4 regions of the Martelella sp. UBA3392 genome follow, and region 1 is predicted to be linked to each of the others. Evidence: predicted binding sites of a transcription regulator. Region 1 holds the regulator's gene; each other region holds the start of a gene.
The links. Region 1 encodes LexA, which represses DNA repair genes until DNA is damaged. Its sites were predicted from a motif close to TGTTCNNNNTGTGTTCNG; they were not measured.

Region 1 (6,309 bases):
TCCAGCCCTGCCGCTCCGGCGCATACCTAATCACGCCGGCGATGCGCCGCCAGCACGGCGCCTTCCAATTCACGCTGCCGCCGGCTGGCAGTCGAATTACGGGCGATGGCGACATACGGCGCTTGGTTGCGGAGCCGGACGGGGGCGGGGCAATCGTTCAGCAAGCAAGCAATGCCAATCCGCCGAGAGAAGGCAAAGCGGACGCTGCGGCTGCGCCGCCCACGGCAGCAAAACCGCCCTGCGGCCCCATGACGCTCTCAGTCAGCACGTCGGTCAGAGCGCTGACGCGCCCGTGGAACAGGCACCGGCTCTATGACTGGCGCTCCGGCGAATACCTGCCGGTCATCGCGGTTCCTGAGACCCTGACCTTCAGTGGTAACGGCGGATCAGGCCGACAAGCTTGCCCTGCACCTTGACCTGGTTTGCCGAAAAAATGCGGGTCTCGTAAGCGGGGTTGGCCGCTTCCAGGGCGATCGACGCGCCCTTGCGGCGGAACCGCTTCAGCGTCGCTTCCTCGTCATTGACCAGCGCCACGACGATATCGCCGGGCGAGGCGGTGGAGATGTTGCGGATGATCACGGTGTCGCCGTCGAAAATCCCGGCCTCGATCATCGAATCGCCCTGCACCTCCAGCGCGTAATGTTCGCCCGCGCCCAGCATCTCCGCCGGCACGGTGATCTGATGGGTGTTTTCCTGGATCGCCGAAATCGGCACGCCGGCGGCAATCCGGCCCATGACCGGAATACCGGTCGAGCCGCTGTCATTGGCGCCGGCCGGCGCCTTCGGCTCTTCCTGTTTCTTGCCGAGCGAGCCCTCGATCACGCTTGGCGAAAAGCCCCGGCGCGGCTGCTGGCCGATGACGCTGTCCGGCATGCGCAGGATTTCCAGCGCCCGGGCGCGGTTGGGGAGCCGGCGAATGAAGCCGCGTTCCTCCAGCGCGGTGATCAACCGGTGAATGCCGGATTTCGACGCGAGGTCCAGCGCTTCCTTCATTTCGTCGAAGGATGGCGGAATACCGGTCTCTTTCATCCGTTCATGAATGAAATACAGCAATTCCTGTTGTTTGCGTGTCAGCATTTCCTGCCCCTGGCCCTTCGAAACAAATCCAGAACGAATATACATGTTCTCACTGTGTTCCGCAAGTCCGCCCCCAGGCCCGGCAATCAAGGGGTTTCGCACCGCCGATGCGGCTCGGGCGCCGAATCGACAAACCGGCAGGCCGGTCTCGTCTCAAAAGCCATTCCATGCCGAAAGCCGTCCATTTGGAAGCCGGAGCGCGTGCCGGGCGACTTGCCAATTTATGTGCCGCGGGCGATAAACCGGCGAGCGTGACCGGGCCACTGGATCGATCTGGAGTGAAACATGAAAATCGCGGTTGCCGGTATCGGCTATGTCGGGCTTTCGAACGCGGTCCTGCTGGCGCAGAACCACGAGGTGGTGGCGATCGATATCGATCCGGGGCGGGTGGATGCACTGAATGCCGGCAGGAGCCCGATCGTTGACAGTGAGATCGAGCGCTATCTGGCGGAAAAGCCGCTGCGGCTGAAGGCGACAACCGAAGCGGCGGCAGCCTATCGCGATGCGGATTTCGTGATCGTTGCCACGCCGACCAATTACGATCCCGAGACCAATCACTTCGACACCTCGTCGGTGACCAGGGTTATAAGTGATGTGCTGGCCTCGGGCAGCGCCGCCACGATCATCATCAAATCCACCGTACCCGTAGGCTTTACCGACCGCACGCGGCTTGCCTTTCAAAGCGACCGCATCATCTTCTCCCCGGAATTCCTGCGCGAGGGGCGGGCGCTCTACGACAACCTCAATCCTTCGCGGATCGTCATCGGCGAGCGTTCCGCCCGGGCGGAGACCTTTGTCGGCCTTCTGGTCGAAGGCGCGCTGAAGAAGGATGTTCCCGTGCTCTACACCGGGGCGTCGGAGGCCGAGGCGATCAAGCTTTTCGCCAACACCTATCTCGCCATGCGCGTCGCCTATTTCAACGAACTCGACAGCTATGCCGTCACCCACGGCATGGATTCGCGGCAGATCATCGAGGGCATCGGCCTCGATCCGCGCATCGGCGACCATTACAACAACCCATCCTTCGGCTATGGCGGCTACTGCCTTCCCAAGGACACAAGGCAGCTTCTGGCCAATTATTCGGAGGTGCCGCAGAACCTGATTCGCGCCATCGTCGACGCCAATACCACCCGCAAGGACTTCATCGCCGAACGCATCATCGCGCTGAAGCCGAAGTCGGTCGGCATCTACCGGCTAGTGATGAAGGCGGGTTCCGACAATTTCCGCCAATCCTCCGTTCAGGGCATAATGAAGCGGATCAAGGCCAAGGGCATACCGGTCACCGTCTACGAACCGGCGCTGAAGGACGATTCCTTCTTCAATTCGCCTGTGAGCAGGGATCTGGACGCTTTCAAGAACAATGCCGACCTGATCGTTGCGAACAGAATGACCGATGAAATCCGCGATGTCGCCGAAAAGGTCTTCACCCGCGACCTTTTCGGCGCCGACTGATCGGCCGCAACCGCGTTACGAGAAACCTGAGCCGGCGACCATCAATCTGCGGCTCTCCGGCGCCGATGTAACGTCGCTGCCGGGGTTTTCCGGTCCGGTTTCGCTCGCGAGAGTGACCGTATGTCTCCCGCTTCCGCGCTATTAATTTTTGTCAGTCTGCCTTGTTGACGCGTTTATTACTAACTGGTAGGTAATGACCAAGTTCAGGGAGGAATTCTATGGCTGATACCAATCGTATCGGGATCATCATGCACGGCGTCACCGGCCGCATGGGAATGAACCAGCATCTTATCCGCTCGGTGCTCGCGATCCGCGATCAGGGCGGTCTGCGTTTGAGTGACGGCTCGCTTGTGATGCCGGACCCGATCATCGTTGGCCGCAATGCCGCCAAGATCGAGGAACTGGCGAAGCGCCACGGCGTTGCGCGCGTCACCACCGATCTCGATGCGGCGCTTGCCGACCCTTACAATGTCATCTTCTTCGATGCCGCCTCCACCAAACTGCGTCCGACGTTGCTGAAAAAGGCGATCGACGCGGGCAAGCATGTCTATTCCGAAAAGCCGGTTTCCGAGGGGTTGGAAGAGGCCGTCGAGATCGCCCGCTATGCCAAGGAAAAGGGCGTCAAGAACGGCATCGTCCACGACAAGCTCGACCTGCCGGGCCTCGTCAAGCTGAAGCGGCTGCGCGACAACGGCTTCTTCGGCAAGATCCTGTCGGTGAAGGGCGAATTCGGCTACTGGGTCTTCACCGGCGAGGACCAGCCGGCGCAGCGCCCGAGCTGGAACTACCGCGCCGAGGATGGCGGCGGCATGGTTTCCGACATGCTCTGCCACTGGCGCTATGTGCTGGACAATGTCATCGCCCCGGTAAAGTCGGTCTCCTGCACCACCGCGACCCATATCCCGACCCGCATCGATGAGCAGGGCAGGGAATACAAGGCAACCGCCGATGACGCCGCCTATGCGACCTTCATGCTGGAAGGCGATATCGTCGCGCATATCAATTCAAGCTGGTGCACCCGCGTTCGCCGCGACGATCTCGTAACCTTCCAGATCGACGGCACCCACGGCTCCGCCGTTGCCGGGTTGCACAAGTGCTACAGTCAGCACCGCGCCAATACGCCGAAGCCGGTGTGGAACCCCGACGAACCGCAGAAGATGAACTTCTTCGAGGACTGGCAAGAGGTGCCGGACAACACCGTCTTCGACAATGGCTTCAAGGTGCAGTGGGAGCAGTTCCTGCGCCATGTGCTGGAGGACGGTCCCTGGGCCTATACGCTGACCGAGGGCGCCAAGGGCGTGCAGCTCGCTGAAGCCGGCTACAAGAGCGCGCGCGAACGCCGCTGGGTCGACCTCGAAGATCTGGGAATCTGATCATGACCGCTATCAAGCTTCCGACCGCTTCCGGCGGCATCGAGACCTTCTCCTTTTCCGGTGCCAGCGTGACGCCGGACAGGGGGCCGTGGAACCGCAAGGTGTTTGCCGCCGCGCACGTGGTGGTCGATCCGCTCGCTGACAACAATCCCTGGTCCGACTGCAATGTTGACTGGGACCGGACGCTCGCCTTCCGCCATCACCTCTGGTCGCTCGGCTTCGGCGTGGCCGAGGCCATGGACACCGCCCAGCGCGGCATGGGCATGGACTGGCCGACCTCTCTGGAGCTGATCCAGCGTTCCGTGAAGGAAGCGAAAGCCGGCGGTCATTCGATTGCTTGCGGCGCGGGCACCGACCACCTCGACCCGGCCGATGCGAAGACCATCGATGACGTGATCGCGGCCTACGAAATGCAGTGCGAGGCGGTCGAAGCCACCGGCGGTCAGGTGATCTTGATGGCCTCGCGCGCGCTTTGCAAGGTCGCGAACAGCGCCGACGATTACGCCCGCGTTTATGGCCGCATTCTATCGGGCCTGAAGCAGCCGGCCGTGCTGCACTGGCTCGGAGAGATGTTCGACCCGGCGCTGGAAGGCTATTGGGCGAGCGCCGATCACATGGCGGCGATGGATACCTGCCTGAAGGTGATTGCGGACAATGCCGACAAGGTTGACGGCATCAAGATCTCGCTGCTTTCGGCCGAAAAGGAAATCGCCATGCGCCGCCGCCTGCCGGATGGCGTAAAGATGTATACCGGCGATGATTTCAACTATCCGGAGCTGATCGCCGGCGACGACCAGGGTTACAGCCACGCGCTTCTCGGCATTTTCGATCCGATCGCTCCCGTGGCGGCCACCGGGCTTGCTGCGCTGGCGAAGGGTGACATGCAGCGATGGGGCGCGGTGATGGAGCCGACCGTGCCGCTGTCGCGCCATATCTTCAAGGCGCCGACGCGCTACTACAAGACCGGCGTCGTGTTCCTGGCCTATCTGATGGGCCATCAGGACCATTTCACCATGCTCGGCGGCCAGCAGAGCGCCCGCTCGGCGCAGCACCTGGCCGAGATCGTGCGCCTTGCCGATGCGGCTGGGCTGATCGCGGATACCGAGATGGCCGCAGCCCGCACCGCGCGGGTGATGGCCACCCACGGCATCGGGGTCTGACGGCATGGCGGTGATCACCCCCGAAAGGCTTTCGCTGAACACAGCGACCACGCGGGCACAGTGGAAACTCGATCAGGCGATCGAAGGCTGCGCCCGTCACGGTTTCGGCGGCCTGTCGCCATGGCGCGACCAGTTGCAGGCGCTTGGCGTCGACAAGGCCGCGCGCCAGATCCGCGATGCCGGGCTTGCTGTTTCCGGCCTTTGCCGCGGCGGCTGGTACACGGCCGAAGGCGCGCTGACGGATGCCGTTCTGGCCGACAACCGCCTCGCTGTCGATGAGGCCGCGACCATCGGCGCTGAATGCCTTGTCATGGTCGTCGGCGGCCTGCCGAAGGACAGCCGCGATATCGATGGCGCCCGCGCCATGATCGAGGAAGGGCTGGCGAAGACACTCGACTATGCTCGCACCGCAAACGTGAAGATCGCCATCGAGCCGCTGCATCCGATGTATGCGGCCGACCGCGCCGCGGTGAACACGATGGCGCAGGCGCTCGACATCTGCGACCGGCTCGGCGACGGCATCGGCGTTGCCGCCGACGTCTACCACATCTGGTGGGACCCTGCGGTGAAGGCCCAGATCACCCGCGCGGGGAAGGCGCGGCTGTTGGCGTTTCACCTTTGCGACTGGCTGGTGCCGACCACCGACATGCTGAACGACCGCGGCATGATGGGCGATGGCGTCATCGATATCCCGGACCTGCGCGCAGCCGTGGAGGCCGAGGGCTTTGCTGGACTGAATGAGGTTGAGATTTTTTCAGCGGAGAACTGGTGGAAGCGCGATCCGGACGCGGTGATGGAAGTCATCATCGAACGCGCCGCCGGCTGCTGCTGAGTTTGAATTACCTGTTTGCGCAGGCAGGCGGTCGGAAGGCCGGGGGAGGAGCAAGAGGAGCGCTTCCCCGGCGGATCGGCCGAAAACTGCGGAATCTGGTCGCTTGACACGAGGTCAGGCGCCCGTAACCTACTATCCAGTAGTCAAGGGAGGAGACTATCATGTCCATGATTTCGAAGCTGGCTGTTTCCGCAGCCGCAATCGCGATGTTCGCCGCCAGCGCGGCCACCGCCCAAACCTGGCAGCCCGACCGGCCGATCAACATCATCGTGCCGTGGTCGGCGGGTGGTTCGACCGACCAGGTCACCCGCGTGGTGGCCCCGATCCTTGCCGACGCGCTTGGCACGGAAGTCGTCGTGGTCAACCAGCCGGGCGCGTCCGGCTCGATCGGCACCAAGGCGGCGACTGATGCCCC
Region 2 (7,881 bases), on a different contig from region 1:
GCGCCGGAAGCTGCCGCGACTGCTGCAGCGGAGCCGAGAAGAAGGCTCTTCACGTTCATAATGACCTCCAAAAGGTTTTAAAGCGGAATGGGTTTTTCGCCTGAGCGTTCCCTGCCCCATTCCGGGTTTCAAGAAGATCGGGCTGTCTAGACCCTCGCTTCTGACTATGAACATACAAGACCGCCGCCCGATCGCAATCGTCAATCGCCCGCATAACCGCCGCCGAGGCTTCCTTACCGGCTTGCTGTTGCCGATACGCAACAAGTTGGGGTCGTGGGAGCCCCAAACCTTTACAAAAGGTAAAGAAAACAAGCGTCAACAGAGCGGCTCCATCCAGCCACCGCAAGCAGGCCGCGACAAAAACGCCGCATATTCTGCGACTTCGACGTGCAAACGCGCCCAATACCCGCCAAAAACGAAGCGAAGTCCGGCTTTCGACCACCGCGAAAACGAATCGAACCTGATCACCTCTACCGCAAAGGGCTAAACGAGTTCGACGTCAACCACGCCCGATACCGCGCGCATGGCTGACGCCACTTCCGGGGAGAGCCTGTACTTGCCCGGAAGCTCGACCTCCACTTCACGCAGCCCCTCGTTCTGGATAACCACGAAGGACACGACCCCGTCTCCGCTGCTGTTCAGGTGCCGGGACAGCGACGCCAACGGCGAATCATCGCGCAGGTAGACGCGCATCGCGCTTTGCTGGCGCACAGCCTCTTCCTCGAGCGACTGGACCGTCTGTATCCGCATGCCGATGCCTTCGGGACGGACATCGGCCGCCACGGTGATGACAACAGAGGTTCCCGGTTCCAGAAGGTCGCGGTATTGATAAAGCATCTCGGAGAACAGCACCGCCTCGAACTGGCCGGTCGCATCCGAAAGCGTGATGATGCCCATACGGTTGCCGGTGCGCGTCTTGCGCTCCTGCTTGGCCACCACCGTGCCGGCCAGGCGCCCGCGGCCGGCACCATTCTTCACCGAAAGCGAGAAATCGGCAAAGCTCTGAACGCGCATGCGGGACAATATATCGGCATAGGCGTCAAGCGGATGGGCGGTCTGATAAAAGCCCAGCATCTGGAATTCGCGCATCAGCCGCTCCGAATCCGGCATCGGGGTATAATCCGGTAGCGTGATCTGAGGCAGGTCGCCGGCACTGCCGAAAATATCTGCCTGTCCGCTCGTCTTGTCATCCTGGCTGCGCTGCGCCAGACCGATGATGCGATCGAGACCGGCCAGAAGCGCCGCGCGATCCTTGCCAAAGCAATCGAAGGCGCCGGCGCAGATCAGGCTTTCGAGCACCCTGCGGTTGACGAGTTTCGGGTCGATCCGCCGCGCGAAATCCTCCAGGCTATCGAACGCGCGGTCCCCTCTGACCGCGACGATGTGATCGACCGCCGCCTCGCCGACGCCCTTGATGGCCGCGAGTGCATAGAAAATCCGTCCTTCGCCCGGCTCGAAATGCCGGAAGCTGGTCTGCACCGAAGGGGCGACGACCTCGATGCCGAGACGCTGCGCATCATGACGGAAATCGTTCAGCTTTTCGGTATTGGCCATGTCGAGCGTCATCGAGGCCGCAAGGAACTCGACAGGATAATGCGCTTTCAGGAAGGCCGTGTGATAGGACACGATCGCATAGGCGGCGGCGTGGGACTTGTTGAAGCCGTAATTGGCGAATTTCGCGAGCAGATCGAAAATCTCGTTGGCACGCTGTTTCTTGACGCCCTTCTCCACCGCGCCCTCGACAAACCGGACCCTCTGCTTGTCCATCTGCTCCTTGATCTTCTTGCCCATGGCGCGGCGCAGAAGGTCCGCTTCGCCGAGCGAATAGCCCGCCAGCACCTGTGCCACCTGCATCACCTGTTCCTGGTAGATGATCACGCCCTGGGTTTCGGCTAGCAGCGGGTCAATTAGCGGGTGGATCGATTCGATCTCCTCCTCATTATGCTTGCGCGCATTATAGACCGGGATGTTTTCCATCGGGCCCGGACGGTAGAGCGCCACCAGCGCGATCAGGTCCTCGATACGGTCCGGCCGCATGCCGATCAGCGCCTTGCGCATGCCAGCGCTTTCCACCTGGAACACGCCGACCGTCTCGCCGCGCGCGAGCATTTCGTAGGATTCGGGATCATCCAGCGGGACGAGCGAGAGATCGACCGCTATCCCCTTTCGGGCGATGAAATCGACCGCTGTCTTCAGCACCGTCAATGTCTTCAGGCCCAGAAAGTCGAACTTCACAAGTCCGGCCTGTTCCACCCATTTCATATTGAACTGGGTGACCGGCATGTCGGAGCGCGGATCACGATACATCGGCACGAGCTGCGACAACGAGCGGTCACCAATGACGATACCCGCCGCATGAGTCGAGGCGTGGCGATAAAGCCCTTCGATCTTCTGAGCAATCGCGAGCAGCCGACCGACGATCGGTTCCTCTTCCGCAGCCTCCTGAAACTTGGGTTCGTCCTCAATCGCCTGGGCGAGCGTCACGGGGTTGGCGGGATTGTTGGGAACGAGTTTGGAAATGCGGTCGACCTGACCATAGGGCATTTCGAGCACGCGCCCGACGTCGCGCAGCGCCGCGCGGGCCTGCAGTGATCCGAAAGTAATGATCTGGGCAACCTGCGCGCGACCATATTTCTCCTGCACGTAGCGGATCACTTCTTCGCGCCGGTCCTGGCAGAAGTCGATATCGAAGTCCGGCATCGACACGCGTTCGGGATTGAGGAAGCGTTCGAACAGCAAGGAAAATCGTAGCGGATCGACATCCGTGATCGTCAAGGCGTAGGCGACCAGCGAACCCGCGCCGGAGCCGCGTCCGGGGCCGACCGGAATATCGCGCTCCTTCGACCATTTGATGAAGTCGGCAACGATCAGGAAGTAGCCCGGAAACTTCATGCCTTCGATCACGCCGAGCTCATAGTCGAGCCGCTCGAAATAGTCCTCGCGCGTGTGGCCCGGGCTCAGGCCCACATGGGCAAGCCTCGCCTCCAGCCCCTCGCGCGCCTGCCGGCGCAGCTCCGCGGCTTCCGCCCGCTCCGCCTCTTCGGGATCATCTGAGGCGCCGGTGAAGCGTGGCAGAATGGGCATGCGGGTATCCAGCACGAAGCTGCATCGGCGCGCGATCTCCACGGTGTTCTCGATCGCTTCGGGCAGATCGGCAAACAGAGCCGCCATTTCTTCCTGTGATTTCAAATAGTGATCCGGCGTCAGTCTGAAACGGCGATCGTCGGATACGATCGCATTGTGCGCCACCGCCATCAGCGCGTCATGCGCCTCGAAATCATCGCGGCTCGGGAAAAACGCCTCATTGGTCGCGACCAGCGGAAGATCGAGTTCATAGGCGAGAGCGATAACCCGACGCTCGTGCTGGACATCGAAATTGCCGTGCCGCTGCACTTCCACGTAGAGCCGGTCGCCAAAAGCGGATTTCAGGAATGCGAGCCTTTCGGCGGCCTTCGCCTCGAAACCGGAAATAACGGCCTCGTCGATCGGGCCGGTCCGCCCGCCGGTGAGCGCGATCAAACCGTCCGAATGCGCGCTGAGCCATGACTTCGTTATATATATACTGTCATGCCCCTCTCCGCCGAGATAGGCCTCACTGACAAGATGCATCAGATTGGCATAGCCGGTCGGATCGGCGGCGAGAAGCACGATTGACGGTTTCTTCGGCGGCAGATGCCCGCCGCTACGACGCTCACCGTCGCCGCCATCTTCCATATCGATCGACAACTGGCAGCCGATGATCGGCTGGAGCCCCTCGCCCACGGCCTTCTGGGAAAACTCCAGCGCACAGAAGAGATTATTGGTATCTGTCACCGCAATCGCGGGCTGCCTGTCGGCCACGGCGAGCTTCATCACCGTTTTCAGCGGCAGCGCGCCCTCGAGCAGCGAATAGGCCGAGTGAACGCGCAAATGCACGAAACGAACCGCCTGCTCTTTGCCTTCAGCCTGCATCTCGAGATCACTCCTTCACCGCCGCCAAATCAAATGCGTCACCCGATTTTGGCAGGCGAGCAACGCCGGTGCAATCACTCGTCTCGCAATGCACAGAAACCTATAGCGAGCTCACGATCAACGCCATGCTGGCCAGGAACAGGCTGACTGAGAAGAAAGCCGCGATGTCGCGCAGAATATCGGTCATGATCGCCTCCGTTTTGCTTATAGTCCTTTTATGTTCTATTTTTGTTCTCATTACAAGTCGTTTTATTGCTGACGAAAACAGATCACACCGCGCGGAGAGACTCGAAACCCAGACAAGCATCTGAAAATATGGACGATATTGGTACATGTCCGCGTTTGAAAAAACTCGGCGAAGACCTCTCTTCGGCACCCAATCCGCGGAACCCGGCTTGCCTTTCTGATAGCCACCGCGGATCTGGGGTAAAGCCAAATGTGTACTTACGACTTGCATCGGGTATAAATTATACTCACAATACCCATATGCAGAACAAAACCAAACAGGTCGTCGCCGCTATCGGTCGGTGGCTGGAAGACAGGATTGACAGGGCATCGCCCGGCGAGAGGCTTCCGACCGTCCGTCATCTGATGCGCGAATTCGGAACGGCGCAGCGCACCGTGGAGGCGGCGCTGAAGCCGTTTCTCGAGGACGGCCGTCTGATCGCCCGTCCGGGTGCGGGTATCGTCGTCGCCGGCATGCCCGAGGAGAAGGAGCCCGAGAATTATGCCGCGGACCTTCTTATACTCTATCGCAACTCCGACAGCAGGCTGGCGCGGGTGACGCTGCAGGAGGTCGCGACACGGATAAAGTCCGCCGGCTTTTCAGTGCTGCAGCTCGGCTTTTCGAGCGACGCCCAGGCGATCGACGTGCTGGAACGGATCGGGCGGTTCCGAGCCTGCCTCATTCAGGTGAATTTCGAGATTCTGACGGTCGCATTCCTGGCCGCCCTCCACAGGCAGGCCGACCATATCGTCATCGACGGGGTTTCGGCGACCGGCATCGATGTCGACGCCATCGGCACCAATTGGCGCGAGGCGCTGTCGATCGCCTTCCGCACCTTCAGGGAAAGCGGCCACGACAAGATCGCCTTTCTGACATCGGCCCATCATGCCCGCCAGATCGCGATGGCACGCCGCGAGTTCCATCTGCTCGGCAGCTTTCTTCCCGATCCAGACCAGCGTTTTCTCATCGAACTGAACGCGCTGCCCGGCAGCTATCAGATCGACGACATCGCCGCGGCGATCGGTCGGCACGCCGATGACGAGGGGCGGCTTCCGTTCACGGCGTTGATCGCCTGGGGCGTTGTCGAAGGTTTCATTCTGGAGCGCGCCCTCGCCAAGCTCGGCCTTGAGGCGGGCCGCGATCTTAGCGTTATCATGCTCGGCAGCACGGATTTTCAGTCGGAGCATCTCAGCCGGTTCGATGTGGTGGGCAACAGCCATGACGAGAAGCTTGCGGTGTTCGAGCGGATCATCCGTGGACGGATCGCCGACAGGCCGGAGGAGCCGCAAACCCATTATCTCCCCATTTCCTACGTCCGCCATGGATCGGTGATCGATCTCCACACCGATTGAGTACATCAATTATTGTACACATACATATACTCAAATAGCATCCGATGCCGATAACAAGAACAAGTTCAGAGGCATTGCATGCTCCAGGAGCCGGTCCAGCAGAAAACCACGGGCGTCGCCATTATCGGCGCCGGCGAGCGCGGTATCTATTATGTCGGCTCGCGCATGGCCGAAATCGCGGCGGAGACCGGCTTTCGCATCATTGGCGTGTTCGACCGGCTGGAAGACCGCGCCGGTTATGCCGCCGACCATCTGAACGCGCTCTATGGCAGAGCGGGCATCCGCCATGCCGTGCGGGTTTTTGAAAGTCTGGACGCCGCCGTTGCGGATCCGGCCGTGGATCTGGTGGTCGTCACCACGCATACCAATGCCCATCGCGCGCCAGTCGAGGCGGCGATCGCGGCCGGCAAGCGCGTCTATCTCGACAAGCCGATCTCGGTGACGCTGGATGACGCGGAAGCCATTCAGGCGGCGGAGGCAAAGGCCGGTCAACCGGTGCTGATGGCCTTTACCCGGCGCTACGAAAAGCCTTGGGTCGAGACGGTGAAGCTTGCCCATTCCGGCCGCATCGGCGATCCGCAGATGATCCTGCTGCGCTCGGTCATCCCCTATACCCGCTATCTGCAGCTCTGGCACCGCAAGCAAGCGTTGTCGGGCGGCGCGCTCAACGACAAGTGCTCGCATCATTTCGACGTGCTGAACTGGGTGGCGCGATCGCGGCCGCTTTCCGTCACCGCCGTCGGTGGCCGTAGCAACGTGTTCCCGCCCGACCCGAACGCGCCGGAACGCTGTTCGCTCTGCGACCGGGACTGTCCTTATCGCCGCCACGAAACGCTGGTTGACCGTTTCGAGGGCGCCGGCGCGATCGCCAACCCGAGTTGGGGCGAGGCGGCGCTGCCGGAGGACCGCAACGATACCTGCGTCTATCGGCCGGGCGCCGATATCGACGACCACGCCATCGTCACCATCCGCTATGAAAACGGCGTTTCGGCCTGTCTGTTCTTCGCCATTTTCGGCCCCTGGGCCGAGGATCAGGAAACGCTGGAGATTGTCGGCTCCTCCGGCCGCATAAGGATGGAGCGTCATTCTGGCGACATCGACATCGTCGAGGATTATGGCCGCACGCACGGCACGCTCGGCTTCACCAGTCCGGATCGCAACTCCACCCATTTCGGGGCTGATCTCGAGCTTGTGCGCACGCTCCGCCGCTTCATGGACGGGGAAAACCCGCCGGTCGGCATCGAAGACGGCGTCGCCTCGCTCAGGATCGTTCTGGCGGCACAGAAATCCATGAAGAACGGCGGCATGCCCGTCGACCCGGAAACCCAGGAGTTCGCGCAATGACCCGCCGTTTTCCCGAACGCCTGACCCCGCTCGCCAACCGGCTCGGCCTTCAGCCGCTGTTCGGCGACATCCACAACCACTGTGCGCTGTCCTACGGCCACGGCCGGCTGGAGGATGCGCTAGCGCGGGCCGCCCTGCAACTCGACTTCGTCTCCGTCACCGGACATGCCGCCTGGCCCGATATGCCGGTCGACGTGCCGGAGGTCGCCCATATCGTCGATTTCCACGTCAAGGGTTTCGCAAAGCTGAAAGCCAACTGGAAGGACCATTTCGAAGTGCTGAAAGCCTTCGAGAATCCCGGCCGCTTCGCCGTGTTTCCCGGCTACGAGATCCATTCGTCGGAACATGGCGACTACACGATCGTCTATGGCGACCTCGATGTCGCCGAACCGGAACTTGCCGACAGCCCGGCCGAACTGAAGCAGGCGCTTCAGACCGCCAAGGGCGACGACGCCCTCGCCTTTCCGCACCATATCGGCTACCGCCAGGGCGCGCGCGGCATCAACTGGGATACGTTCGATCCGGAACTGTCGCCCTTCGTCGAGATGTTTTCGATGCATGGTTGCGCGGAAGAGTCCGAATCCGAGCGCTCCTACCTGCATTCCATGGGCCCGGTGAACGGCGCCTCGACCATGCGCGCGGGGCTGAAGCGCGGCGCGGTGTTCGGCGTGGTCGGCAATACCGATCATCATTCCGCCTTCCCCGGCTCCTACGGCCATGGTCGCATGGCGGTCTACGCGGCAGATGACAGTCGGGACGCGATCTTTTCGGCCATGCGGGCGCGTCGCACCAACGCGCTGACCGGCGACAATATCCACCTGCTGACGGCGATCGGCGACACCGTGCAGGGCGGCATCACCGCGCCCTCGCCCGACGCCGCCTTGGATATCGAGGCAATCGGAGCCGGGTTCATCGATAGCATCGATATCTTCCGAAACGGCGAACTGTTCGAGCGCATCTCGCCCGAGCTGAGCCCCGCCCCGATCGAGGTCGGCAGCGGTTCGGAAA
Region 3 (7,881 bases), on a different contig from region 1:
GAATGAAACCGGCAGGATCGCCTGATCGGACTTCGCCTCCTGTTCGAAGATGATCTGGGTCAGCACGGTATGGGTGATGTCGTCGCCGGCCCTGGCGTCCTTCACGGTGAAATCCTCTCCTCTTTTCACCATGTCGGCCAGGTCTTCCAGCGTGACGTAGCTGCTGGTGCCGGTGTTGTAGAGCCGGCGGTTGGCATATTTCTTGATGATTGTTGGTCCGTCGCTTACGGGCATTGTGCCTCCTCCCGCGATCTGTTTCCTCTTCCCGCCTTGATGTAACCTCAAAACCGGCCCCGGTACAATGATTTTGTCGCAATGCAGCGACGCCGGCGGCGGGGCCTTTCCTGCGCGGCAAAGCGGCGGCGGCGGCCCGTTTGACTTCGCAAACCGGCTTCTGCACATTGCCGCTATCATGAAACGGGGAGAGAGAAACATGTCCGGTTCGGCCATTGTTATTGCAGGCGCGGCGCGCACGCCGATCGGCGTTCTGGGCGGCGCGCTTTCCAGCGTGCCCGCCCATGAGCTGGGGGCGGTGGCGATCGCCGAAGCGCTTGCCCGCGCGGGCGTTTCGCCGGTGGACGTCGATGAGGCGATCCTCGGCCAGGTGCTGACGGCAGGCGCCGGCCAGAACCCCGCCCGACAGGCGGCGATGGCCGCCGGCATGCCTTTTGAGAAAACCGCCTTCGTCATCAACCAGCTCTGCGGGTCGGGGCTCAGGGCGGTCGCGCTCGGCATGCAGCAGATCCTTGCCGGCGATGCCGAGATCGTGGTGGCGGGCGGACAGGAATCGATGTCGCTGTCGCCGCATTGCGCCCATCTTCGCAGCGCAACGCGAATGGGCGACGCCGCCATGGTCGACACCATGCTGAAGGATGGGCTGGTCGACGCATTCTATGGCTATCACATGGGCGTGACGGCGGAAAACATCGCCGAGCGCTGGGGCCTGACCCGGGCGGTGCAGGACGATTATGCCGCCCGCTCGCAAAACCGCGCCGAGGCCGCCCGCGCCGCCGGCCGCTTCGCCGACGAGATCGTGCGGGTCACGGTTGCCGCCCGCAAATCCGAGGTGGTGGTCGATCAGGATGAAGGCATCCGCGAGGGCATGACCCCGCACGCGCTCGAGCGCCTGCGCCCGGCCTTCATGGATGGCGGCAGCGTGACCGCCGGCAACGCCTCCGGCATCAATGACGGCGCGGCGGCGCTGGTGCTGATGGACGCGGCCAATGCTCAAAGGCGCGGCATCGCGCCGCTGGCGCGGATCGTCTCTTGGGCAACGGCGGGCGTCGATCCGCAGGTCATGGGCACGGGCCCGATCCCGGCATCGCAGAAGGCGCTGGCGAGGGCCGGCTGGGAAGTCGGCGATCTCGACCTGATCGAGGCCAACGAAGCATTCGCGGCGCAGGCCTGCGCGGTGGTGCGCGAACTGGCGCTCGATCCGGAAAAGGTCAATGTCAATGGCGGGGCGATCGCGCTCGGCCATCCGATCGGCGCGTCCGGCGCGCGGGTGTTGACGACCCTGCTTTACGAAATGCGCCGGCGCGATGCGAAAAAGGGTCTCGCCACGCTTTGCATCGGCGGCGGCATGGGCGTTGCGATGTGCGTGGAACGCGCCTGAGCGCAAAAGAAAAGGCGTCGCAAATAGCGACGCCTGGATCGACGAGCGGGGGGATGCTTCGAGCCGATCTTGACGCGACAGCCCGAGGCGCGCGCCGCTTTAGATGGCCCCGGCATGAATGACCTTGCCGGGGCAATCCTGGATTACCTTGCGGTTGCAGCGCCGACGCCAGCGCCGATAAGCCCCCCGGCAACAGCACCGGTCGTGTTGCCCGTCACGGCGGCGCCCGTCGCTACGCCCAGGCCACCACCGATTGTGGCGTTGCGCTGCTGCGTGCTGCATGCTGCAAGCGGAAGAAGGATTGCGATGGCGAGAACGGTCTTTTTCATGCGGTCATGTCTCCAATTATCTTTGGTCTTTGTCAGATATAGCCTGCCAGAAGCAGGATTATGACGATCAGCAGCACGAGGCCGAGACCGCCGGACGGCCCGTAGCCCCAGTTGGTCGAATAACCCCAACGCGGCAGCGCGCCGATCAGCAGCAATATCAGAATAATGAGAAGAATGGTGCCCAGCATGTGATTGCCCTCTCCGTTCAGATGTTCGCAGCCTAAACGCGGTCGGGCAAAATTTTGTTCCCAGCCCATCTTCCGAAGGCGGCGTGGAAAAGGTTAACGGCTGCGCGCGCGGGCAGCGCCAACCGCTTGAAATATATGGTTAACAAATCCTTCCCGCACCATATCTAGCGGTGAACAAAACCGGAAAATCGACGGGTAAGCGATTCGTCGCTGATTCGTTCCGGCTTTGGCCCGAAAGTTAACGGGGAGCGCTTTCACCGGCGTTTGCGAGCCTCTTTACCTTGAGCAGATAGGCCGCGGCGCGCCCGGTGGAAAAGCCGGTGGCAAGGCCGATCACGGCGTTGACCGCGAGCATGAACGGCACGTTGTTGGCAAGCGCCGGGTTTACGGCGAGGCCGGCATTCTGCGCATAAAGCGCGGCAAACAGCGCCAGGACCATCGCCAGCGTGTGCCATTCGCCCTCGACATGGGCGCTATCCCCGCCGGCATAGGAAAGCCGATCCTGCGGCCGCAGCATGACCGTCAGCAACGCGCCGACAACCAGGCCGCCGACGAGCCCGACAAGCACCGCATGGGTGTAGTCAAGCGTAGCCAGCCGGTGACCGGCGAGAAACAGAAACAGGAGCGGCAGGATCACGAACGCACGCAGATGAACGTCGCGCGGATAAAGCCGCTTCACGCCGCGATAGACGAGCAGCGCCAGGATGAGCCAGACGTAAAGAGGCGTACCGGTGATAATGTCGATAAGCATTTCCGCTGTTCCTTTCATCTTGGGGAAACGATAACCTTGGCCGCTGCCATAACATTCCGAGCCATCGGGAAAACAGGGAATGAACGAACTGCGCGAAAACTTCGCGAATGACAGCGGCCTGCAATTCACGCTTCGCCAGATGCAGCGCGATCTTGCCAATTGGCGGGTGCATGGCCTGCTTCTTATCCTCGCCGCCGTGCTCGCCTGGTCCGGCCCCTTCGATACGCAATCGGCGTTTTCGCTCGCCGGGCGCTTCGCCTTCTGGGCGGCGACCACGTTTTTGACCTATTGGGCGGCGCATTTTTTTGCAAAGTGGACGCGGTTTCACCTGAGAGCCCGCCGGACGCCGCGCCATTTCGCGCTTGTGGCCGTTATTCTTGTCGCGGGCCTTGCCGCCACCGTCGCGGTGCTGCCCGTCACGATCGCGGTCGAAGGCATTGCGGCGCTCGCGCCGTCTGCAATTGCCGCGACCGCGACCCATGCCTTTATCATCGCAACCGCCGCCGTTGCGGCAATGGAGCTTCTGGCGCGCGACAAGCCGGCGGAAACCGAGGAGCCGCAAAGGCCCCAACCGCCGCGGCTGCTCGCGCGCCTGCCGGTCGAAAGGCACGGACCGCTGGTCTCGCTCAGCGTCAGCGATCATTATGTCGAGGTCACCACCGGCGCGGGCCGCCACATGCTGCTGATCCGGCTGAAGGACGCGATCGAGGAGACCGCGCCGGTAGCGGGCCTGCAAATCCACCGCTCCCACTGGGTTGCGCTCGATGCCGTTTCCGCCGTCCGGCGCGAGAACGGCAAGGTGTTCGTTGAAACCACCGCCGGCGGCCGCCTGCCCGTCAGCCGTTCCTGTCTCGATGACCTGCGCCAAGCGGGCCTGCTGTTGAGGCAAATGGTTAACGCGATGGCCGAATCCGGCCTTTCGCTATGATCCCGCAAGAAATCCGAATCCAGATGTGGACCGCGCACGAAGCGTTTCCGCAACATCTAGCCGTGAACAAACCGGGAAAACAGCAGAGTCAGCGATTCGTCTGTGATTCGTTCGCATCTGTTCCAAAACTTAATGAAAGGGCGTTTTCGCGGCTGAAATCGCGCGGCCCTCTTGCTTGTCGGCGATGGGCGGGCCATCTATAGGCGAGCGACCGCTGCGGGCCGATGGAGCCGGCCCGTGCGGATATGAAAGACCGTCGGGGGCGAGATTTTGGCCCCGACCACATCATTCGGGACCGGACATTGAATTCTGAAGCAATGATCTTGAGCGGGCGCGGCGTGACCGCGATGCTCGGTCCGACCAATACCGGCAAGACCCATTTCGCGATCGAGCGCATGGTGGCGCATTCCTCCGGCGTCATCGGCCTGCCGCTGCGCCTTCTGGCGCGCGAGGTCTATACCCGCATCGTCGAGCGCGTCGGCGTCAACAATGTCGCGCTGATCACCGGCGAGGAGAAGATCGCCCCGCCCAAGGCGCGCTTCAGCGTCTGCACCGTGGAAGCCATGCCGCGCGAGGCCGATGTCGCTTTCGTCGCCATCGACGAGGTGCAACTTGCCGGCGACTTGGAGCGCGGCCACATCTTCACCGACCGTATCCTGCATCTGCGCGGACGCGAGGAGACGCTGCTTCTCGGCTCGGCGACCATGCGGCCGATCCTGCAGAAACTGCTTCCCGGCATTTCCGTGGTCGAACGGCCGCGCCTGTCGCAGCTTTTCTATGCCGGCCAGAAACGGATCACCCGACTGCCGCGGCGTTCCGCCGTCGTCGCCTTTTCCACCGAGGAGGTCTATGCGATCGCCGAGCTGATCCGTCGCCAGCGCGGCGGGGCGGCGGTGGTGCTGGGCGCGCTTTCGCCACGCACCCGCAATGCCCAGGTCGAGCTCTACCAGAATGGCGACGTCGAATATCTGGTGGCGACCGATGCAATCGGCATGGGGCTCAATCTCGATGTCGACCACGTCGCCTTTGCCCAGGATCGCAAGTTCGACGGCCATCAATACCGCAACCTCAATCCCGGCGAGCTCGGCCAGATCGCCGGCCGCGCCGGCCGCCACATGCGCGACGGCACGTTCGGCGTCACCAGCCGGGTCGCACCGTTCGATGATGAGCTGGTGGAACGGCTGCAATCGCACCAGTTCGATCCCGTCCGGGTGCTGCAATGGCGCTCCAAGGCGCTCGATTTCACCTCTCTCGACAACCTGAAGGCGAGCCTTGACGACGTGCCGCGCGTGCCGGGCCTGACGCGGGCCCTGCCGGCGGTCGACCAGCGCGCGCTCGAGTTTCTGGCGCGCAATCCCGACGTTGCCGGCAAGGCAGACCGCCGCGCCCGCATCGAGCTTTTGTGGGAAGCCTGCGCGCTGCCGGATTATCGCCGGATCACCCCCGCCCAGCATGCCGAGCTGATCGCCTCGCTCTATCTGGACCTTGTCCAGCACGGCACGGTGGACGAGGATTTTCTGGCAAAGCAGGTAAAACACGCCGACCGGATCGATGGAGAAATCGATACGTTGTCGGCGCGGATTGCCCAGATCAGAACATGGACTTATGTTTCCAACCGGCCCGGATGGCTTGCCGATCCGACACACTGGCAGGAAAAGACACGGAAAATCGAGGATCGGCTGTCAGATGCGCTGCATGAGAGGTTGACGAAACGCTTCGTTGACCGCAGGACATCTGTGCTGATGAAGCGCCTGAGAGAGAATGCGATGCTTGAAGCTGAAGTGAGCGTGAATGGTGATGTCTTTGTGGAAGGACATCATGTGGGGGAACTGGCGGGCTTCCGTTTCAAAGCCGTGTCCGGGGCCGAGGGTCCCGATGCCAAGGCGATCGAAGCGGCGGCGCTGAAGGCGCTCGCGCTGGAGTTCGAGGCGCGGGCCGCGCGGCTGCACGCCTCGGGCAATGGCGACCTGGCACTTGATGCGTCGGGCACCGTGCGCTGGCTCGGCGATCCGGTGGCGCGACTGGTCGCCTCCGACAACGTGTTGCGCCCGCGCGTGATCGTGCTGGCCGACGAGCAGTTGACCGGTCCGGCGCGCGATCATGTCGCCGCCCGTATCGAGCGCTACGTCAACCACCAGATCCAGACCGTGTTGAAGCCGCTCGACGATCTCGCCAATGCAGAAGATCTCGAAGGCATTGCCCGCGGTCTCGCCTTTCAGCTCGTCGAGGCTTACGGCGTGCTGTTCCGCCGTGATGTCGCCAATGAGGTGAAGTCGCTGGATCAGGATGCGCGCGCCTCGCTGCGCCGCTACGGCGTGCGGTTCGGGGCCTATCACGTATTCATGCCTGCGCTTCTGAAGCCCGCTCCGGCGGAGATGATCACGCTGCTGTGGGCGCTGAAGAATGACGGGATCGACAAACCGGGCTATGGCGACCTGATCTCCGTGCTGGCCGCCGGCCGCACCTCGGTTGTCACCGACCCGACGTTCGAACGCGAATTCTACAAGCTCGCCGGTTTCCGCTTCCTCGGAAAGCGCGCCGTGCGCATCGACATTCTCGAGCGTCTCGCCGATCTGATCCGTCCGCTGACGCAGTGGAAGCCGGAAGGCGGTTCGCCCCGGCCGGAAGGCGCGTTCGACGGTCGCCGCTTTGTCACCACGCCGGCGATGATGTCGATCCTGGGCGCCACCGCCGACGACATGGAGGAAATCCTCAAGGGTCTCGGTTATCGCGCCGACATCGCTTCGGAGGAAGAGGTCACCACGCTTGCCGAAATCCAGGCCGCGCGCGACGCCGAAAAGGCCGCCCGCCAGGCCCCGAGCGGCGTGACGGTGGAAACCGTCGCCAAGAAGGCCGTCGCGGAAAAGCCTGCCGAAGCCGAAAAGCCTGCCGAAGAAGCCACCAGCGCATCGAAGGCGATCGAGGAATCCAGTGCGACCGAGGCCGCTGACGCCGAAGCCGCGCCGGCGGAAACGGAGGCCGCCGAAGCTGAAACCACGCACCAGGCCGCGACGCCGGCTGAAGAGCCGGCAGTGGCGAGCGCCGACGAGGCTCCTGCCGCCGAAAAGGCGCAAGAGACCGGCGAGACCACCGGCGAAGACAAGACGGAAGAAGAAGCCAAGCCGGTTCTTCTCTGGCGTCAGGCCGGTCGTAACGAACGCAACGCCCGCCCCCAGCAGGGCCGCGGCCAGCAGCGCGGCGACGGTCGCGGGCGCGGGCAGCAGGGCGGCCGCAAGGGCGGAGAAGCCGGTGAGAACCGCGGCGATGGCGAGCGTTTCGGCAAGAACGACCGGGGTGGAAAGGGCGGCAAAGGCGGCAAGGGCGGCAAGGGGCCGCGCCGCGATCGCAACGACGATCATGCCAACCAGCGTCCGCCGCGCCGCGAGAAGGAAAAGCCGATCGATCCCGATTCGCCGTTTGCCAAGCTCGCCGCGCTGAAGGCGCAGATGAAGCGCTAGAGCCATGGACGAGGCCGCGACACGACAGCGCATCGACAAATGGCTGTTCTTCGCGCGCATCGTCAAATCGCGCTCGCTGGCGCAGAAACTGGTGCGCGACGGCCATGTCCGGCTCAACGGGTCGCGTGTGATCCGCCCGAGCGTCGATGTCGGCGATGGCGACAAGCTCGTCGTCGCGCTGGAACGGCGCGATGTCCATGTGATCGTGCGCGCGGCCGGCACAAGGCGGGGACCGTTTGCCGAAGCGCAGACGCTCTACGAGGATATCAGCCCGCCGCCGGAAGCGCGCGCCAAGCTCAACGCCTTCGAACAGGCCCAGCGGGTTCCGGGCTCCGGTCGTCCGACCAAGAAGGAGCGCCGCGACCTTTCGAAACTGCGCGGCGACTGAATTGCCGGCGCGGGTTTGGAAAGTTCTACCCGTCACGCCCCGGTTTCGAGCATGAAATGGTCTTGCCCGGCCGTTTGAAAGCCGGTACTTCCGGGCATAAGTTCATGGTTGCGAAGCCTGCGGCGAACCGTTTTTCGGTTTCAAAGGGCGCGCGCCGGCCGTTTTTCTGGAGTCTTTCATGACCTATGTCGTGACCGATAATTGCATCAAGTGCAAATATACCG
Region 4 (7,881 bases), on a different contig from region 1:
CCCGCCGGCAAGCACGGGAAGCCCGATCGCGACCAGCACGAACACCACCAGCACGGCCGCCGCGCCGCGCCTGCGCCCGAGGATCAGGCCGGCGAGCATGACGCCGAGCGTCTGCGCGGTGATCGGCACGGGAATGAAGGCGAGCGGTATGGCCGGCAGCAGGCCGAGCGCCACGATGATGGCCGCGAAAAGCGACACCAGAACCAGATCACGCGAGTTCATTTGACGTTCCTTCTGTCTTCTCCGCGAATGCCGCGGGCATCGATGGCGTCGGCGATACTGTCGGCATCGCGCAGGGTCAAGATGATCAGCGGGACAATCGCGCCCCGCGGGCGAAACCGTATCCCCCGGGCCCGGTGGGCATCGCGGATCGCGCCATAGCGGGAGAGAATATCCGGCACGAAGCGGATGACAAGCCCGACCGCCAGCCCGATATCGGCCGCGCGCACCAGCCCGGTCTTCTCGAGCGGCCGGGCGGCGCGCGTGATCGTGTCGATAAAGTCCGGCACGGAGGTCGCTGCCGTGATGGCGGCGGCCGCCAGCATCAGCGCCGAAAGCCTGAGCACGGAGACCAGCGCCTGCTCCCAGGGATTGAAGATCAGGCTGAAGCCGCCGACGAGCAGGACGGCGAGCGCCATCGGCACCAGCCGGGCCAGAGCCGGACGCAGTCTGATCGGCAAAGTGAAATAGGCAAATGCTGCGACGGCGGCGAAACCGGCCAGCCCCCAAAGGTTTGCCGTGAAGAACACGGCGAGCGAAAAGATGACCAGCCCGCCAAGCTTCACGCCCGGGGCCATGCGGTGGAGAATACTGTCTGCTTCGACATAGAGCGATTGCATCAGCGGTTCATCGCCTCGTATCGCGCGATGACGTCTTCCGGCGCGCCGTCTCCGGCAAGTCGCCCCTCGTGAAACAGCAGCACCCGATCGAAACCGCCCAGGATGGATAGATCGTGGGAGATGATAATGACATCCTCGTCAAGCGCCGCGATCGTATCGGCGACGCGGCGACGGTTCTTGAGATCGAGCTGGTTGGTCGGCTCGTCGAGGATCACCAGAGAGGGACGTGTGGCAAGCACGGCGGCAAGGGCGGCAAGCTGAAGTTCCCCGCCGGAAAGCTCATGGGCGCGGCGTCTGGCGAGATGGGCGATGCCGAGCCGGCCGAGTGCCTCCTGCGCGCGCTCGGGCACTTCAGCCTTGGCAACGCCGCGCGCCTTCAATCCCAGTTCGATATCGTCCTGAAGGATCGGCAGGATGATCTGGTTCTGCGGCGACTGGAACACAAAGCCTGCGTCCGCCATCACCGCTTGCGTTTCGGAAACAGTATCGCGGCCGTTGACCGCGACAGTGCCGGTCGTGGGCTGGGTCAGGCCGTTGATCAGCCGCGCGAAGGTGGTCTTGCCGGAGCCGTTGAGGCCGATCACGCCGACCCTGCGGCCGGTCAGCGTCAGCGTCAGCGGATGAAGCGCCGTGCGGCCTTCATGCGTTACGCCGGCCTCAATGAATTCGATCTGCAATCTCGCCCCCGGACATTTTTTCCTCTTATAGGCATGAAAGTCCGGTTCCGGAAGGGTCGTTCCCGCTGCTGCACAGGTTGCCGGGACGTCGCGTCAGGGCGGCGCGGATAGGATGTTCTTATTTTGTCCGAATCGGATTAGGCTCGCGCCATGACCATCACGATCTCCAACGCCGATGCCCGGCGCATCTTCCTCGCCCGACAGGGGCTCTCCATTCCGCCCGGCAGGGCGATGGACAAGGCCGGGCTTCTCGATCTGATCGAGACGATCGGCTTCGTGCAGGTCGACTCGATCCGCACGGTCGAGCGTGCGCATGACCTGATCCTGTTTTCGCGCAACCAGACCTTTCGCCGCGAGCATCTGACCGCGCTCTTGGAGCGCGACCGGGCGTTGTTCGAGCACTGGACCCACGACGCCTCCATCATTCCGATGCGGTTCTATCCCTATTGGAAACACCGTTTCCGGCGCGAGGAGGAGCGTCTGCAGGAGCGCTGGCGCAAATGGCACGGGGAGGACTTTGCCGCCGCGTTCGAGCACACCTATGAACAGGTGCGGGCGAACGGCCCGATCTTCGCGCGCGAACTGAAGCAGGACGATCACGTTTCCGGCGGCTGGTGGAACTGGCATCCAGCCAAGACCGCGCTGGAATATCACTGGCGCACCGGCCATTTCGCGATCTGCCACAGGCATAATTTCCAGAAGGCCTACGATCTGGCTGAGCGGGTGATACCCGGCCAGTATCGCCTTGAGGAAGTTGACCACGCGGAATTTGTCGACTGGGCCTGCCGCGCCGCGCTCACCCGGCTTGGCTTCGCGACCTCCGGCGAGATCGCCGCCTTTTTCGCCGTCGTCACGCCGCAGGAGGCGAAGGATTGGGTGGATGCCAATGCGGACCAACTCGCCGAGGTGCAGGTGGAAACCGTCGACGGCGGCAGGCCGCGCGCGGCGGTGGCGCTTGCCGAGGAGATGCCGGTTCTGTTCGACGTGCCGGAACCGCCCTCGCGGGTGCGCGTCTTGAGCCCGTTCGATCCGCTGCTGCGCGACCGGGCGCGGGCGGAACGGCTGTTCGGCTTTTCCTATCGCATCGAGGTCTTCGTGCCGGAGCCGAAGCGGCAATACGGCTATTACGTCTTTCCGCTGATCGAGGGCGACCGCATGATCGGACGGATCGACATGAAGGCCGACCGCAAGCGTTCCTCGCTCGACGTCCGCAGGCTGTGGCTGGAGCCGGGCGTGCGGGCCTCTTCCGGCCGTTTGGAAAAGCTCGACGCCGAGCTTGCGCGCCTCGCCCGTTTCACCGGTGTCGATAAGGTCGACTACCTGCCGGGTTGGCGGGACGAGGCTATCTGATCTCGACCGTCGCGGTGAAGCTGGTGCCGACGAGGCGAATCGTCTTGATCGGCAGGTCCATGTCGATCGCCCCGGCCTTGTGCTTCAGCCTTTGAATGATCGCGTCGATGCCGCGCGCCTCCGGCCGGTCGTCATAGCCAAGCTCGGCGGACAGTACAGCGCGGCTGACCGGATTGCCGCCGCCATCGGCAAGCAGTTTCAGGAAATCGAGCTCCCGGCCGGTAAGCTCGATCCGGGTGCCGTCGGGCGCGGTCAGCGTGTAGCCGACCGTATCGAGCTTCCAGGGGACTGCTGCAACGGAGGTCTTTTCGGAGAGGCGACGCGCCAGATTGTTGACCGCCAGAAGCAGTTCATCGCCATCAACCGGTTTCGTCAGATAGAGATCGGCGCCGGCGCTATAGCCGCTGATACGGTCCTCGCGGCCGGCACGGGCCGTCAGCATCACGATGCCCACGCCTTCGGTTTCCTTGGCAAGTTCCTCGGCAAGTTCGAAACCGCTGATATCGGGCAGGTTGACGTCGATGATGGCGACATCGAACTTCTGTTTTCGCAGTGCCCGGTAAAATTCGAGCCCGGAACTCGCTTCCGTCACCGTGTTGCCCCGCATCGTCAGGTAGTCGGCGAAGCTCTGCCGCAAATCCCGCTCATCCTCCACGAGAAGAATGCGGATTCCGTGTGCGTCGCCTTCTGCCTTTTGTGTCTGGCCAGCCATTGTGTGATGGGGCTCCCCTTGAGCGAGATGTGATGAGGCATGCGTCGGGACATATTTAATGTACGGCTTTGCTGACATGTCAAAGCCTGCCGTCAGGATGAGGCGGCCCGAGGTCGGCTTCGCTCCAGTTTCCAGATCGTCGCGTCATGTTTCGTTACATTGTATTACTTTATTTCCTGGATCGTGGGCAGCATTGGCGTGGTTTATATTTGATGCGGGTAAATATTTATTTTAGCATGAACAAAGTGCCGGGGACGCTGCCGGCGGTTTCAGCGGTTTCGGATCGGGGGACACATGAAAAAGTTTCTGGAAATGGTCGTCGTCGCGGCAATATGGGCGCTGCCGGCCGCGGCATTCGCGGGCTCCAATGTTGCGGTTGCCTATAGCAACTCCACCCAGGATGTCGGCTTTGCCGAAGCGGACTCCGAATCGGCGGCTAGCGACAAGGCGATGTCGGAATGCGGCAAGGGCGGCGCCGGCGACTGCGAGATTGCCTTTTCGGGCGCGGATATGTGCGTTTCGCTCGCGCGGGCGACGAGCAGGGCCGCGATGGGAATCGGCGCGGGTTCCAGCAGGCAGGCCTCCCAGGATGAGGCCATGGCAAAATGCGCCGAGGGTGGCGCGGAAGGCTGCAACATTCACGACACTTACTGCGCGCCGTCGAACCTCGAATAGCAGCGGTGATCAGGTTTTCGTCCGGCGCTCGGGGCGATTTCGTCTTGACGCAACGCGCCTCATCATTGCTTGGCTATAATGGTCGCAGCGGCAGCGACGCCGGGGCGCATGCCGCCTTCGCTGCGCCGCCGGCGTCTCGTTGAGGCGATGCTCCGGCCAAGCCGGATATGAGGGAGAAAATCGCGTTTGCGCCATCAATGCCGTCTTCTGTTCTGCGTGTTTTCAGTGCTTGTTGCCGCGATGCTTGCGGCCGTCGGTCCGGCGCGCGCCGATGTGATGTCCGAACCGGAATTCGCGATTTTCGCCGATCCTTCAGCGACTTTGACTCTGGCTGATATTATCGGAGGCGACGCCAACTTCAGGCCGGTGAAAAATCACGGGATTCCGGCACAGTTCACCACAGATGCGGTATGGCTGCGGGTTACCATCTCATCCGAAAAGACGATGCGGGCGGTCATGGCGCTGACTCCGACCTTCGTCGAGTTCGTGGACATCTATGCAGCCGATGAACGCCCCGGCCTGTCGGTGGCGGATTTCGCTCATTTCGGTCTCGGCGCGGGCCGGCCGCTTTCCGATGACGCCTTGTCCGGTTTCGAGGATGCGGTGGCGCTCGAACTCGGCGCCGGCATTCCGAAGGTGATCTATATCCGCGCTGCCTCTCCCAATGTCATGATGATGTTGAATGTGCGGTTCTATCAGCCGAGAGACTATCTGATGCACAAGGCGCTGGTCTCCACGGTCGGCGGCGCCGTGATCGGATGCATGGCGCTGCTGCTTGTCACCCAGCTCATGCTCTATCGCTCTGATCCCGATCCGCTCTATCTGTTTCTAGCGCTCAGCACGATCTCGGCGGCAGCCTATCATATGGGCAGTCTCGGTTATGCGCGGCTGCTGTTTTCCGAGGGCGGCAGAGGCAATGATCTGTTTCTGGCCTTCTTTTCGTCCTTCGGCTTGTTGGCCGGCGCGATGACGACGATGCGGGCGTTCGACCTCACCAGTCCGCGCCACTGGATGTATTGGGTCTGCGTCATCTCCGGCGCAGTCGGCCTTGTTTCCACGCTTTCGATTTTCGTCGGACTCAACCTCTACACAGCGCCGGTGCGCAACATCTTCATACTGGCCTGCGTCACGCTTGCGGCCATCTACGGGTTGGTGACGATCAGGCCGGGAGACTGGGCAAGCTATCTGCGCGCCGCCGCCTTCCTGGTGCTGTGGGTCGGAATGACTGTCATGCTGCTCTATTACTGGAATGTGCCGGGCCTGCCCGACTGGGCCTCAAAGGGCTACGCCATTGCCTGCCTGCTGGAGGCGCTGCTCCTCACTGCCATGCTGAGCTGGCGGCTCAGAGCCGCCCATCACCTGAACTCCGCCCTGCAGGAAAAAGCGCTCCAGGCCGCCCGCAGCGCCGGGCAGCGGGCGGCTGAAATGGTCGAAATACGCACCGCCGAACTCGCAGAGGCAAAACGCACCGCCGAGGCCGCGCTCGAAGCCGAGCTCCAGCAGCAGAAAAACCAGGTCCGTTTCATGGAGGTGATCTCGCACCAGTATCGTACGCCGCTCGCCTCGATCCGGTCCAGCGTCGATACGATGGAACTCGGGCTCAGGGACGATGACAAGGCCAACCATCTGCGGATCGCGCGGATACGGCGCGGCATTGCCCGTCTGGTCGAAGTGCTTGAAATCAATCTGGAGCGCAGCCGGGTGCAAGGCCTGGCGCTGGAGCCGGAGGCAACCGCCACGCCGGTCAGCATGATCGTGCTCGATGCCGCCCGCAGAAGCCGGGACCTGATGCCGGATGCCACCATTACCGTGGATATCACGGAGGATGCGGTCGGGGCGGCGATCTGCGTCGATGCCGATATGGTCAATCTGGCGCTGGTCAATCTTCTCGAAAATGCGGTGAAGTATTCGGGGCCGACCGGCAATGGATCGGTCATGCTGTCCGTTGAGATTGTCGGCGGCAATGTCCGGATTGCCGTTGAGGATCAGGGAATAGGCATTCCGAGCGACGAAATCGGCAAGGTGCTGCAGGCCAGGGTGCGCGGTTCCAATACAAGCAGGATAAAGGGCACCGGCATGGGGCTGTCGCTGGTGTCGCGCATCGCCACCGCCCACGCCGCCGCCATTGATATCGAAAGCGTCGAAGGCGGGGGAACGATCGTTATGCTTTCCTTTCCGATCGCTCAGGCCGGAGCGAGTCTGGAAAGCCGCGCGTAGTAAGACTCCAGTCGTTTTCCGAGCGGCACCTGGTATCGGGGTTGCCAGCTCAGCACGTAATAGGCGGCTGCGTCCGGCAGGGTGAAGCGATCACCCATCAGGAATTTCTGATCGCCCAGTTCCCTGTCAAGCTGCGAAAGCCCCCGCTCGATGGCCTGCCGGCCCATCGCCTTGACCTCTTCCTGCGCCTCGGCGGAACTGGCGAAAGCCGATGGCCGCTGCACCAGCGCCGTGCCGCGCATATGGATCGACGAGACGATGAAATCGAGCAGCTCCAGCGCCCTTGCCTCGCCATCGGGGTCCGTCGGCAGCAGTTCGGCCTCGGGATATTTGCGGGCAAGCCAGAAGGCGATCGCCGGAAACTCCGTGAGCAGCCTGCCATCGTCGCGCAACAATGCGGGAACCTTGCCCTTCGGGTTGATCGCGAGATAGTCGGGTTGGCGCTGATCGCCTTTCCTCACGTCGAGCTCGTGAATTTCGTAAGGTACGCCGATGATGTCGAGGAGCAGAACAATCCCGTCGGAACAGGCGCCGGGCGCGTGGAACAGCTTCATGGATAACTCCCGAATGACTCAGTGATCATGATGATCATGGCTGCAATATTCGTGATGCACCGGCGGTTTCCCGAGGCTTTCGCGCATATCCTTCATCTCCTCGAAGAAGGGGATGGGCACGCGGTTGGGTCGGATCGGCGCATTGTCGAAATCGTCATACAGCGTTCGCAGCGTCACGACAACGCGCTCGGCGTCGTTCCAGTCGCGATATTCGCCGAGTTCGATCTTGTATGCGGCGTCGAGATAATCCACGCCCTGCTCGTAGAACGGACGAGCCTTCTCGGTAATTTCGAGCAGGTAGTCGCGCATCTTGCGCACGTCTTCCTTGGTGGACAGCGGGCCATGGCCGGCGACGATGATCTCGACATCCATGTCCAGCACCATGTTGCAGACATTGATCCAGCGGGCGATCGGCCCGTACCAGGCGATCGGCGTGCCGGCGGAAAACAGGATGTCGCCGGTGTAGAGAACCTTGTCCTCCGGCACGTAGATCAACGCGTCGCCGAGCGAATGGGAGGGACCGACCTCGATCAGCTCCACCGTCTTGTTGCCGACCTTGATGGTCATGCGGTCCTTGAAGGTCTCGGTCGGCGGCGTCAGTTCGATGCCGGAGAAATCGAACGGGCGGAAGCATTCGGCCATGAACTCACCGGAGCGGCCGAATTTCTTCGGATCGTTTTGAACCGCGAGCAGGACCTTGGGGTCGAAGCGGTTGAAATCGCTGACCGTGCCCTCGGTGCCGATAATGCGCGCGCCCTTGACCAACTGATTGCCGAAGGTGTGGTCGCCATCGGCATGGGTATTGACCAGGATGCCGATCTTTTCCGACGCCGGCACGGCGTTGCGCATCTCGGCCA

Region 2: dnaE (DNA polymerase III subunit alpha) is a predicted target of LexA. The motif match lies at 4,170-4,187, and genes of this name have one in related genera.
Region 3: B4E36_RS04570 (helicase-related protein) is a predicted target of LexA. The motif match lies at 3,874-3,891, and genes of this name have one in related genera.
Region 4: B4E36_RS04765 (energy-coupling factor ABC transporter ATP-binding protein) is a predicted target of LexA. The motif match lies at 1,630-1,647, and genes of this name have one in related genera.

The regions. Positions count from the first base shown of each region.
Region 1 covers NZ_DEPM01000227.1:4,889-11,197, reverse strand. The annotation lists gene lexA (transcriptional repressor LexA) at 370-1,077, opposite strand; gene B4E36_RS18310 (nucleotide sugar dehydrogenase) at 1,363-2,529, shown strand; gene B4E36_RS18305 (Gfo/Idh/MocA family protein) at 2,748-3,902, shown strand; gene B4E36_RS18300 (dihydrodipicolinate synthase family protein) at 3,905-5,062, shown strand; gene B4E36_RS18295 (sugar phosphate isomerase/epimerase family protein) at 5,067-5,894, shown strand; gene B4E36_RS18290 (tripartite tricarboxylate transporter substrate binding protein) at 6,056-6,309, shown strand, end outside.
Region 2 covers NZ_DEPM01000090.1:3,962-11,842, reverse strand. The annotation lists gene B4E36_RS06620 (porin) at 1-59, opposite strand, end outside; gene dnaE (DNA polymerase III subunit alpha) at 484-3,951, opposite strand; gene B4E36_RS06610 (GntR family transcriptional regulator) at 4,438-5,529, shown strand; gene B4E36_RS06605 (Gfo/Idh/MocA family protein) at 5,608-6,873, shown strand; partial or broken gene B4E36_RS06600 (hypothetical protein) at 6,870-7,881, shown strand, end outside.
Region 3 covers NZ_DEPM01000061.1:11,961-19,841, forward strand. The annotation lists gene phaR (polyhydroxyalkanoate synthesis repressor PhaR) at 1-234, opposite strand, end outside; gene B4E36_RS04545 (acetyl-CoA C-acetyltransferase) at 434-1,615, shown strand; gene B4E36_RS04550 (hypothetical protein) at 1,759-1,944, opposite strand; gene B4E36_RS04555 (DUF3309 family protein) at 1,977-2,132, opposite strand; gene B4E36_RS04560 (DUF6622 family protein) at 2,371-2,883, opposite strand; gene B4E36_RS04565 (LytTR family DNA-binding domain-containing protein) at 2,963-3,811, shown strand; gene B4E36_RS04570 (helicase-related protein) at 4,129-7,269, shown strand; gene B4E36_RS04575 (RNA-binding S4 domain-containing protein) at 7,274-7,657, shown strand; gene fdxA (ferredoxin FdxA) at 7,836-7,881, shown strand, end outside.
Region 4 covers NZ_DEPM01000064.1:960-8,840, forward strand. The annotation lists gene B4E36_RS04755 (biotin transporter BioY) at 1-222, opposite strand, end outside; gene B4E36_RS04760 (energy-coupling factor transporter transmembrane component T family protein) at 219-839, opposite strand; gene B4E36_RS04765 (energy-coupling factor ABC transporter ATP-binding protein) at 839-1,516, opposite strand; gene B4E36_RS04770 (winged helix-turn-helix domain-containing protein) at 1,667-2,866, shown strand; gene B4E36_RS04775 (response regulator transcription factor) at 2,859-3,578, opposite strand; gene B4E36_RS04780 (DUF4189 domain-containing protein) at 3,873-4,253, shown strand; gene B4E36_RS04785 (sensor histidine kinase) at 4,530-6,470, shown strand; gene B4E36_RS04790 (glutathione S-transferase family protein) at 6,437-7,024, opposite strand; gene B4E36_RS04795 (MBL fold metallo-hydrolase) at 7,043-7,881, opposite strand, start outside.